2 regions of the Nonomuraea sp. IBHARD001 genome follow, and region 1 is predicted to be linked to the other one. Evidence: riboswitches for the same ligand, from Rfam matches in the RefSeq annotation. Region 1 holds a riboswitch; the other holds the start of a gene.
The links. Region 1 has a riboswitch for cobalamin ahead of ACTWNK_RS28935 (ribonucleoside-diphosphate reductase subunit alpha). Riboswitches for the same ligand answer to the same signal wherever they lie in the genome.
Positions count from the first base shown of each region.

Region 2: another riboswitch for cobalamin. It lies ahead of ACTWNK_RS20430 (CbtB domain-containing protein); the one in region 1 lies ahead of ACTWNK_RS28935 (ribonucleoside-diphosphate reductase subunit alpha).

Region 1 covers NZ_JBWBBW010000002.1:5,876,486-5,880,882, reverse strand. The annotation lists gene ACTWNK_RS28950 (alpha/beta hydrolase family protein) at 1-204, opposite strand, end outside; gene ACTWNK_RS28945 (ArsR/SmtB family transcription factor) at 286-900, shown strand; gene ACTWNK_RS28940 (Bug family tripartite tricarboxylate transporter substrate binding protein) at 983-1,957, shown strand; cobalamin riboswitch at 1,962-2,163, shown strand; gene ACTWNK_RS28935 (ribonucleoside-diphosphate reductase subunit alpha) at 2,268-4,397, shown strand, end outside.
Region 2 covers NZ_JBWBBW010000002.1:4,030,639-4,035,035, forward strand. The annotation lists gene ACTWNK_RS20415 (bifunctional aldolase/short-chain dehydrogenase) at 1-253, shown strand, start outside; gene ACTWNK_RS20420 (rhamnulokinase) at 265-1,611, shown strand; gene ACTWNK_RS20425 (MmcQ/YjbR family DNA-binding protein) at 1,616-1,972, opposite strand; adenosylcobalamin (AdoCbl) riboswitch at 2,029-2,175, shown strand; gene ACTWNK_RS20430 (CbtB domain-containing protein) at 2,176-2,364, shown strand; gene ACTWNK_RS20435 (CbtA family protein) at 2,373-3,143, shown strand; gene ACTWNK_RS20440 (histidine phosphatase family protein) at 3,149-3,886, shown strand; gene ACTWNK_RS20445 (putative cobaltochelatase) at 3,883-4,397, shown strand, end outside.

The sequences.
Region 1 (4,397 bases):
CACGAGCACCAGACCGGGCAGCCGCCCTTCGGCCGAGGCGGGACGCAGCACGGTGCCGTGCAGGGCGACCCCACCGGCCCCGGCGAAGGCGACCTCGCTCGCCCGCAGATCGGAGGGTACGGCGGGCGGCACGCCCGAGGCGGAGGCGGCGGGAGCGGCGAGAAGGCCGGCGCAGAGGACGGCCAGGAGGAGGATTCTTCTCATATGACCGACAATAGTCTGCAGAGAACTCTCGGCAAACAAGTCTCTGCAGAACTCGTTCGGCAGGTGGATAGGATGCTCCTCATGAAGGATGAGCCGCCCCTGACGCCGCCCCTGATACCGCCGCCCTCGATGTCGCCGACCCTGACGACGCTGACGCTGAGCGATCCCGGCAGGCTCAAGGCCCTGGCCCATCCCATGCGCAGGGCGATGCTGCGCCACCTCGGCGTGCACGGCCCCGCCACCTCCACCACGCTGGGCGAGATCCTCCAGGCCAAGACCGGCACGACCAGCTACCACCTGCGGCAGTTGGAGAAGCACGGCTTCATCGAGGAGATCCCGGAGCTGTCCACCGGCAGGGAGCGCTGGTGGCGCCAGGTCGAGCCGGGCCACAATGTGCGCCTGCCCACGCCGGACGAGGTGCCCGAGCGGGACCGGGCGGTGCTCGCCGAGTTCCAGCGCGTGTCCTACGAGGAGGACCGCGCCCTGCTCGACGCCTTCCCCGAGGCCTACCGGCGCGACCCGGACTGGGCGAAGTTCTCGCGCGGGTCGGCCCGGATGACGAGGGAGGGGTTCGCCGCCTTCTTCGACGAGTACATCGAGCTGCTCTACAAGCACAAGCGCTTGGCCGAGAACGCCACCGAGGACGCCAGACCCCTGTACATCCGGCTTTTCGGACTGCCAGCCGACGACCTATGAGCTAATAAGACCCCCGATATGTGACACGTAGTGACATGTCGATAACCTCTCGTATAGGGGGAACTTCGGGGGAGGGGCACCCATGCGCCGTCGGCAGTTTTTCGCGCTCGGTCTGGGACTGGCCGCGTGTGCGAGCGGGTGCGCCACCGCGAGCAGTGCGGGCGCTCCCGCGACGCGTGCGCTCGGGCAGTTCGCCGTCGTGCCCGGCGAGCAGGAGCTCGGCTCGGTCGCCTACGCCTTCACCCGTGCCATGCGCAGGACCGGGCACCTGCCGCCGGTCGCCTCCGCGTTCGCCGCGCGTGACGCCGCCACCAAGCTGGCCGTCAGCGGGCTGCCCGCGCTGACCGCCGCCGAGATCAACTCCGGTCGCTCGATCCTGGACGTCAGCACGCCCATCGCCAGGCTAGTCGGCGAACCCGAGGTGCTGGTCGTGCCCGCCAACTCGCGGCTGGCCACGTTCGACGACCTGGCCTCGCACCTGCGTGCCGACCCCGGGCGGGTGCTGCTGGCCGGAGGGCCGCAGGCCGGGGCCGACCACCTGCTGTTCGGGCTGCTCGCCCAGGGGGTCGGCGCCGATGCCCGCCTGCTCGACTATGCGGGCTACCCGGGCACCGGCGAGGTCGTCGCCGCCCTGCTCGGCGGCCAGGCCGGAGTCGCCTGCGGCGGCGTCGGCGAGTGGCGCACGCGCATCGACAAGGGCAAGGTGCGGGCGCTGGCCGTATCCTCGTCCGAGCGCCTGCCCGGCATCGACGCCCCCACCCTGCACGAGTGCGGGGTGCGCCTGGACTTCGCCGACTGGTGCGCCCTGCTCGGCCCGGCGGGCATGAGCGAGACCGAACGTGACGACGCCGTCGCGATGTGCGACAGTGTCACCGGCTCCGACCCCTGGCGCACGGCCTGCGCCGACGGCGGCCTGACGCCGATCACGCTCAGCGGCGACGACTTCGCCGCCTGGCTCGGCACCGAGACGGACAGGCTGCGCGCGGTGTTGCGCGATCTCGGACTTCTCAACACGCCCGACACAACTTGTTGGGGTAGTTGCGGGAACGGCCACTAGATGTAGGATCCTGCTCGTCGCTGGTTCGCCCCGGCAGGGGCGGAGCAATAGGGAACTCAGTGCGAATCTGAGACTGCCCCGCAGCGGTGAGCGGGAACGACCGCCGTCATCAAGCACTGGAGAGGCGACTCTCCGGGAAGCGACGGCCAGTAGGCCGAGGCACCATGCCCGCGAGTCCGAAGACCTGCCGGCGATCGATGAATGTCCAGGGCCTCGAGGGAGGGTCCGCGGGCGGTGACGGCCGGGGTGGATCCATGCCGTCATGCTCTCGCGTGCCCTGCCGGGGGAAGAGCTCGCGAGGAGAGAGCACGTGACACAGATCGTTGAGGCCGACCGCAGGCTGGCCATCGAAGAGGCGGCGGCCAGGGTCATCACCGACCCGCAGAACTCCAGGATCGCCGCCGCGCTGCTGGCCGAGGAGATCGCCGACGAGAGCGCCGCGCACGGTGTGCGCTCCTTCTCCGACTCCGTCGCTGCCTGTCATGCCGAGGGCCTGCTGCAGGACTCACTCGCCGAGTTCGTCGCCCTGCACGCCGCCGAGCTCGACGCGCTCGTCGACACCGGGGCCGACGCCAGATTCGAGTACTTCGGCCTGCGCACGGTCTACGACCGCTACCTGCTGCGCCATCCCGAGACGCGGGCCGTGCTGGAGCGCCCCCAGCACTTCTTCCTGCGGGTGGCCTGCGGCCTGTCGGCCACCGTCGCCGAGGCGGCCGAGCTCTACGCGCTGATGTCGACGCTGTCGTACCTGCCCAGCTCGCCCACCCTGTTCAACTCCGGCTCGCGCCGCCCGCAGCTGTCCTCGTGCTTCCTGCTCGACTCGCCCCGGGACGAGCTGGAAGGCATCTACGACCGCTACGGCCAGGTCGCCAGGCTCTCTAAGTACGCCGGGGGCATCGGCATCGCGTGGAGCAGGGTCCGCTCCCGGGGTTCGCTGATCAAGGGCACCAACGGGCACTCCAACGGCATCGTCCCCTGGCTGCGCACACTCGACTCCTCCGTGGCCGCCGTCAACCAGGGCGGCAGGCGCAAGGGCGCGGCCTGCGTCTACCTGGAGTCCTGGCACGCCGACATCGAGGAGTTCCTCGAACTGCGCGACAACACCGGCGAGGAGGCCCGCCGTACGCACAATCTGAATCTGGCCAACTGGATCCCCGACGAGTTCATGCGCAGGGTCGAGGCCGACCAGGAGTGGTCGCTGTTCGACCCCAAGGAGGTGCCCGAGCTGGTCGACCTGTGGGGCGAGGAGTTCGACGCCGCCTACCGTGCCGCCGAGGCGCGGGGCCTGGCGTCGCGCACGACCCCGGCGCGCACGCTGTACGGCCGGATGATGCGCACGCTGGCCCAGACGGGCAACGGCTGGATGACCTTCAAGGACGCCTCCAACCGCACCTCCAACCAGACGGCGCTGCCGGAGAACGTCATCCACCTGTCCAATCTCTGCACCGAGATCCTGGAGGTGACGAGCGACGGCGAGACGGCCGTGTGCAACCTCGGCTCGGTCAACCTGGCCGCGCACCTGTCGGGCGACAGCATGGACTGGCCGCGCCTGCGCGCCACCGTGCGGACCGCGGTGCGCTTCCTGGACAAGACCATCGACCTGGGCTTCTACCCGACGCCCGAGGCCGAGAGCGCCAACCACAAGTGGCGGCCGATCGGGCTCGGCGTGATGGGCCTGGCGGATGTGTTCTTCGGCCTGCGCCTGCCGTTCGACTCGGCGGAGGCGCGCGCGCTGTCCACGCGGATCGCCGAGGAGATCGCGCTGGCCGCCTACGACACCTCGGCCGACCTGGCCGTCGAGCGCGGGCGTCACCCTTCCTACGACGACACCAGGGCCGCGCGCGGTGTGCTGCACGCCGACCACTACGGCGCGGCGGACTCGGCGGCGTGGGAGGCGCTGCGCGCCAAGGTGGCCGAGAACGGGCTGCGCAACTCGCTGATGATCGCCATCGCGCCGACCGCGACGATCGCCTCCATCGCCGGGTGCTACGAGTGCATCGAGCCCCAGGTGTCCAACGTGTTCAAGCGCGAGACGCTGTCCGGTGAGTTCCTCCAGGTCAACCGCTATCTGGTGCAGGACCTGCAGCGCCTCGGGCTGTGGACGCAGGAGATGCGCGACGCGCTCAAGCGGGCCGACGGCTCCGTCCAGGACGTCGCCGGGATCCCGGCCGATCTGAAGGTGCTCTACCGCACGGCGTGGGAGCTGCCGCAGAAGGCGCTGATCGACCTGGCCGCCGCCCGCCAGCCGTACATCGACCAGTCGCAGTCGCTGAACCTGTTCATGGCCACGCCGACGATCGGCAAGCTGTCGTCGATGTACGCCTACGCCTGGAAGGCCGGGCTGAAGACCACCTACTACCTGCGCTCGCGCCCCGCGACCCGCATCGCCCAGACCACGGTCGCCGCGGTGCCCGCACCCGCCGAGCCCCTGGAGGACGCG
Region 2 (4,397 bases), 1.8 Mb from region 1:
CAACGGCGTCAACCCCGACGGCGTCGTCCGCGGCTCCGGCATCTTCGCCGGAGGCTGGGGCGCCAAGCGCGCCGCCGTGTACGGCGTGGCCGAGGCCGACCTGGGCGTCTTCTACGCCGGGCGCACGCTGCTCAAGCGCGAGGTGCTGCCCGAGCACGTCGCCGACGCCGTGTTCGCGCTGACCACGCTCACCCGCACGACCGGGCTGCTGGTGCCCGTCGACGCGGGCGTCGCCGCGGCGTTCCTGCGATGAACACACGACCGATGAGCACACGACCCACGCACACGCGGTGGGCCGCCGTCGACCTCGGCGCCTCCAGCGGGCGGGTCGTGGTGGCCGAGATCGGGCCCGGCGGCGCGGACGTGCGGCTGCGCGAGGCGCACAGGTTCGCGAACGTGCCGGTGCGGGCGGGCGGCGTCCTGCACTGGGACGTCCTGCGCCTGCACCGCGGCGTGCTCGAAGGGCTGCGCGCGGCCGGGCCGGTCGACGGGATCGGCGTGGACGGCTGGGCGGTCGACTACGGGCTGCTCGACGCCGACGGGCGGCTGCTCGGCAACCCCGTGCACTACCGCGACGGCCGTACCTCATCGGTCGGCGACCCGGGACTGTGGGAGCGCACGGGCATCGCGTGGCAGCCGTTCAACACCGTCAACCAGTTGCGCTCGGCCGCCGGGTCGGCGCAACTCGCGGCGGCCAGGACGCTGCTGCTGGTGCCCGACCTGATCGTGTACTGGCTGACGGGCCGGATCGGCGCCGAGCTGACCAACGCCTCGACCACCCAGCTCCTCGACCCGCGTACCCAGGCGTGGGACACCGCGCTGATGGGCGAGCTCGGCATCGACGCGTCCCTGTTCCCGCCGATCGCCGCGCCGGGCGAGCGGCTGGGCGTCACCGGCGACGGCACGCCGGTGCTCGCCGTCGCCTCGCACGACACGGCCTCGGCCGTGGCCGCGGTGCCCGCCGCCGGGCCCGCCTTCGCCTACATCTCGTGCGGCACCTGGTCGCTGGCCGGGCTCGAGCTGGACGCGCCCGTGACGACGGCCGAGGCCGGGGCCGCCGGGTTCACCAACGAGGCGGGCCTCGACGGCACGGTCAGGTTCCTGCGCAACGTCACGGGCCTGTGGCTGCTGCAGGAGTGCCTGCGTACCTGGGGCACGGCCGACCTGGACGGCCTGCTGGCCGGGGCGGCCGAGGTGCGGGGCGGGCCGGTCGTGGACGTCTCGGACCCGGCCTTCCAGCCGCCGGGCGACATGCCGGCCAGGATCGCCGACGCCTGCGTGCGCGCGGGCCTGCGTCCGCCCGCGACCCGGGCCGAGACCGTGCGGTGCGTGCTGGACTCGCTGGCCGAGGGGCACCGCCGTGCGATCGAGGACGCGGTCAGGCTGTCGGGCCGCCCTGTGGAGGTCGTGCACCTGGTCGGCGGCGGCTCGCGCAACGCCCTGCTGTGCCGCCTGACCGCACGCGCGTGCGGCCTGCCGGTCCTCGCGGGTCCGGCCGAGGCCACCGCGCTCGGCAACGCCCTGGTCCAGGCGCGGGCGGCAGGCGCCGTGCCCGACGTGCGCGCCGCCGTACGGCAGAGCTTCGCGCCGGTGCGCCACGAGCCGGACTGACCGCTCAGGGCACCGGGTGGCCGCGGTCGTCGACGAGGACGCGGAGCTTCTTCGGGACGCACATGCGCCAGGCGTCCACGACCAGCTCGCGCATCTCGTCGGCGCCCAGGGCCGACATCCTGGCCATCACCCACTGGTAGCGCATGCTCGACTCGGGCGGAAGCAGGAACTTCTCCGGCTCGGCGGCGACCAGGGCCGCGCGCTCCTCCTTGGGGAAGCCGAAGCCCATGAGGGTCTCGTCGCGGGAGAAGGCGACGTAGACGATCGAGCCGACCCTGAACTTCACCCTGTCCCTGATCAGGTGTTCGGTGGTCCGGGGGAGGGTGACGGCCAGTCGGCGTACGTCGTCGACGGTGAGCATGAACAGCCTTCCTACCCTAGGCGACGTTGTTGACGGGCGTGATGGAAAACGATACGTTCCGGATGATTTCGCGGTGGCCGATGGGAAATCCGGTGAGATGCCGGTGCGGTCGCGCCACTGTATCCGGGCCTTGAGCCCGGGAGCCAGGTCTCTTGGCCGCCGCGTCCTCATGCATTGGGACGCGTGATCCCTAAGGAGGCCTGATGAGTGACCTGACCGGTCCGACGACCGTGCCCTTGCCCAGCCTGCGCCCTTGGCTGCTGGCCGTGCCGGTGTTCCTGCTGCTGGCGTATCTGGTGCTGATGGACAACGGCGCCATCTCGCAGACGGGTACGTTCCTCCACGAACTCATGCACGACGGGCGTCACCTGCTCGGCGTGCCCTGCCACTAGGGGACGTCGTGGTACGCACCCTGCTCGTCCGGGGCCTGCTCGTGGGGCTGGTCGCCGGACTGATCGCCGCTGCCTTCGCCTTCACGCTCGGGGAGCCGCGCGTCGACGCGGCCATCGCCATCGAGGAGGCTGCGGCGGCCGCCGCGCCCCCCGCGGCCGAGCCCGAGCCCGCCGACGGCCACTCGCACGAGGAGGCCGAGGTCACCAGACCCATGCAGAAGGCCGGCCTCTTCCTCGCACTCGGCCTGTACGGCGTCGCGGTCGGCGGCGTGTTCGCCCTCGTGTTCGCCGGGCTGCGCGGCCGGGTCGGTCCCCGCTCGGACGCCGCCCTGGCCGTCGTGGCCTCGGCCACGGCTTTCGTCGCCGTCATCGTTGTACCGTTCCTGAAATATCCGGCCAACCCTCCGGCGGTGGGGGATCCCGAGACCATCAACAGCAGGACCCTGCTGTACGTGGTCATGGTGCTGGTCGGCCTCGCCGCCACCGCCGTCGCGGTCGCCACCGCGCGCAGGGTGTCGCCGGGCAGCGGGCCGTGGGCCAAGTGGGGCGGTGCGGTCCTGGCCTTCCTGGTGCCGGTCGTGGCCGCGTGGCTGCTGCTGCCGAAGATCGACGAGGTCGCCGAAGGCTTCCCCGCCTCGCTGCTCTGGGAGTTCAGGCTGGCCTCGCTCGGGACGCAGCTGGTGTTCTGGACGGCGTTCGGCGTGCTGTTCGGCTATGTCGGCGACCGCGCCGCCCGCACCCGCGACCTGCGCGCCGTCCCGGCGACCTCACCGGGCTGAGCGGCATGCCCGCAGGTCGTCGCCTGCTGTTCGTCAGGCAGGCCATGACCCCGGGCATGCGCGAAGCCCGCTTCCCCGGCACCCCCGTCCTGGACGCCCACGGCCCCCGGCCCGCCGCTTTGCCGGGCGGGGCAGGGGCAGGCGCACGGACCGCGAGCCGGGAGCCCGGCCCTCCTCTGGAGGGCCGAACCGCCCCCGGGTCGCTCGATCCGGCCGATCGGCCGGACCCGGCGGCGCTGGCCAAGGCCACGCAGTTGCGCGACGCCGTCGCGCGCTGGGCGCGGGGGGCGGTGGTGTGCAGATGCGCGCCGCATCCCTCCGCCATGGCGACCGGCCGGGCGCTCGGCCTGACGCCGGTCGCCGAGGACGTGCTGGCCGAGGCCGACCACGGGCGCTGGAGCGGCCTGCCGTACGCGGCGGTCGCCGTGGAGGAGCCGCAGGCGCTGGCCGGGTGGCTGGCCGATGCCGGGTCGGCGCCGCACGGCGGGGAGAGCCTCGACGCCATGGTCGACCGGGTGGCGGCCAGGCTGGCGGTGTTCGGGGCCGCCTCGCACGCCAGGCTGGGGGAGAGCGTCGTGCTGATCGGCGACGCGGGGCTGATCCGCGCCGGGCTGTGTCACGCGCTCGGGCTGCCGTCGTCCGCGGGCCTGCGCTTCGACCTCGCCCCCCTGTCCTTCACCGAGCTGACCGCCGCCGGGAACGGCTGGCGGATCGCCTACGTCAACAGGAAGGTCCCTTCGTGATCCCTGCCTATCCGTTCAGCGCCGTCGTCGGCCTGGCGGACCTCAAGCTCGCACTGGTGCTGAACGCCGTCTCGCCACGCGTGGGCGGCGTCCTGGTGCGAGGCGAGAAGGGCACCGCCAAGTCCACGATCGTCAGGGCGCTGGCCGCCCAGCTGCCGCCGGTGGAGGTGGTATCGGGCTGCCGGTTCGGCTGCGACCCCGCCGCGCCCGACGCCTCCTGCCCCGACGGGCCGCACGAGAAGGGCGCGGGATCGCAGGTCAGGGCCGCCGCGCTGGTGGAGCTGCCGGTGGGCGCGGCCGAGGACAGGCTGGTCGGCTCGCTCGACCTGGAGCGGGCGCTGACCGAGGGCGTGAAGGCGTTCGAGCCCGGCCTGCTGGCCGCGGCCCATCGGGGCGTGCTCTATGTCGACGAGGTGAACCTGCTGCACGACCACCTGGTCGACCTGCTGCTCGACGCCGCCGCGCTCGGCACCAACTATGTGGAGCGCGAGGCCGTGTCGGTGCGGCACGC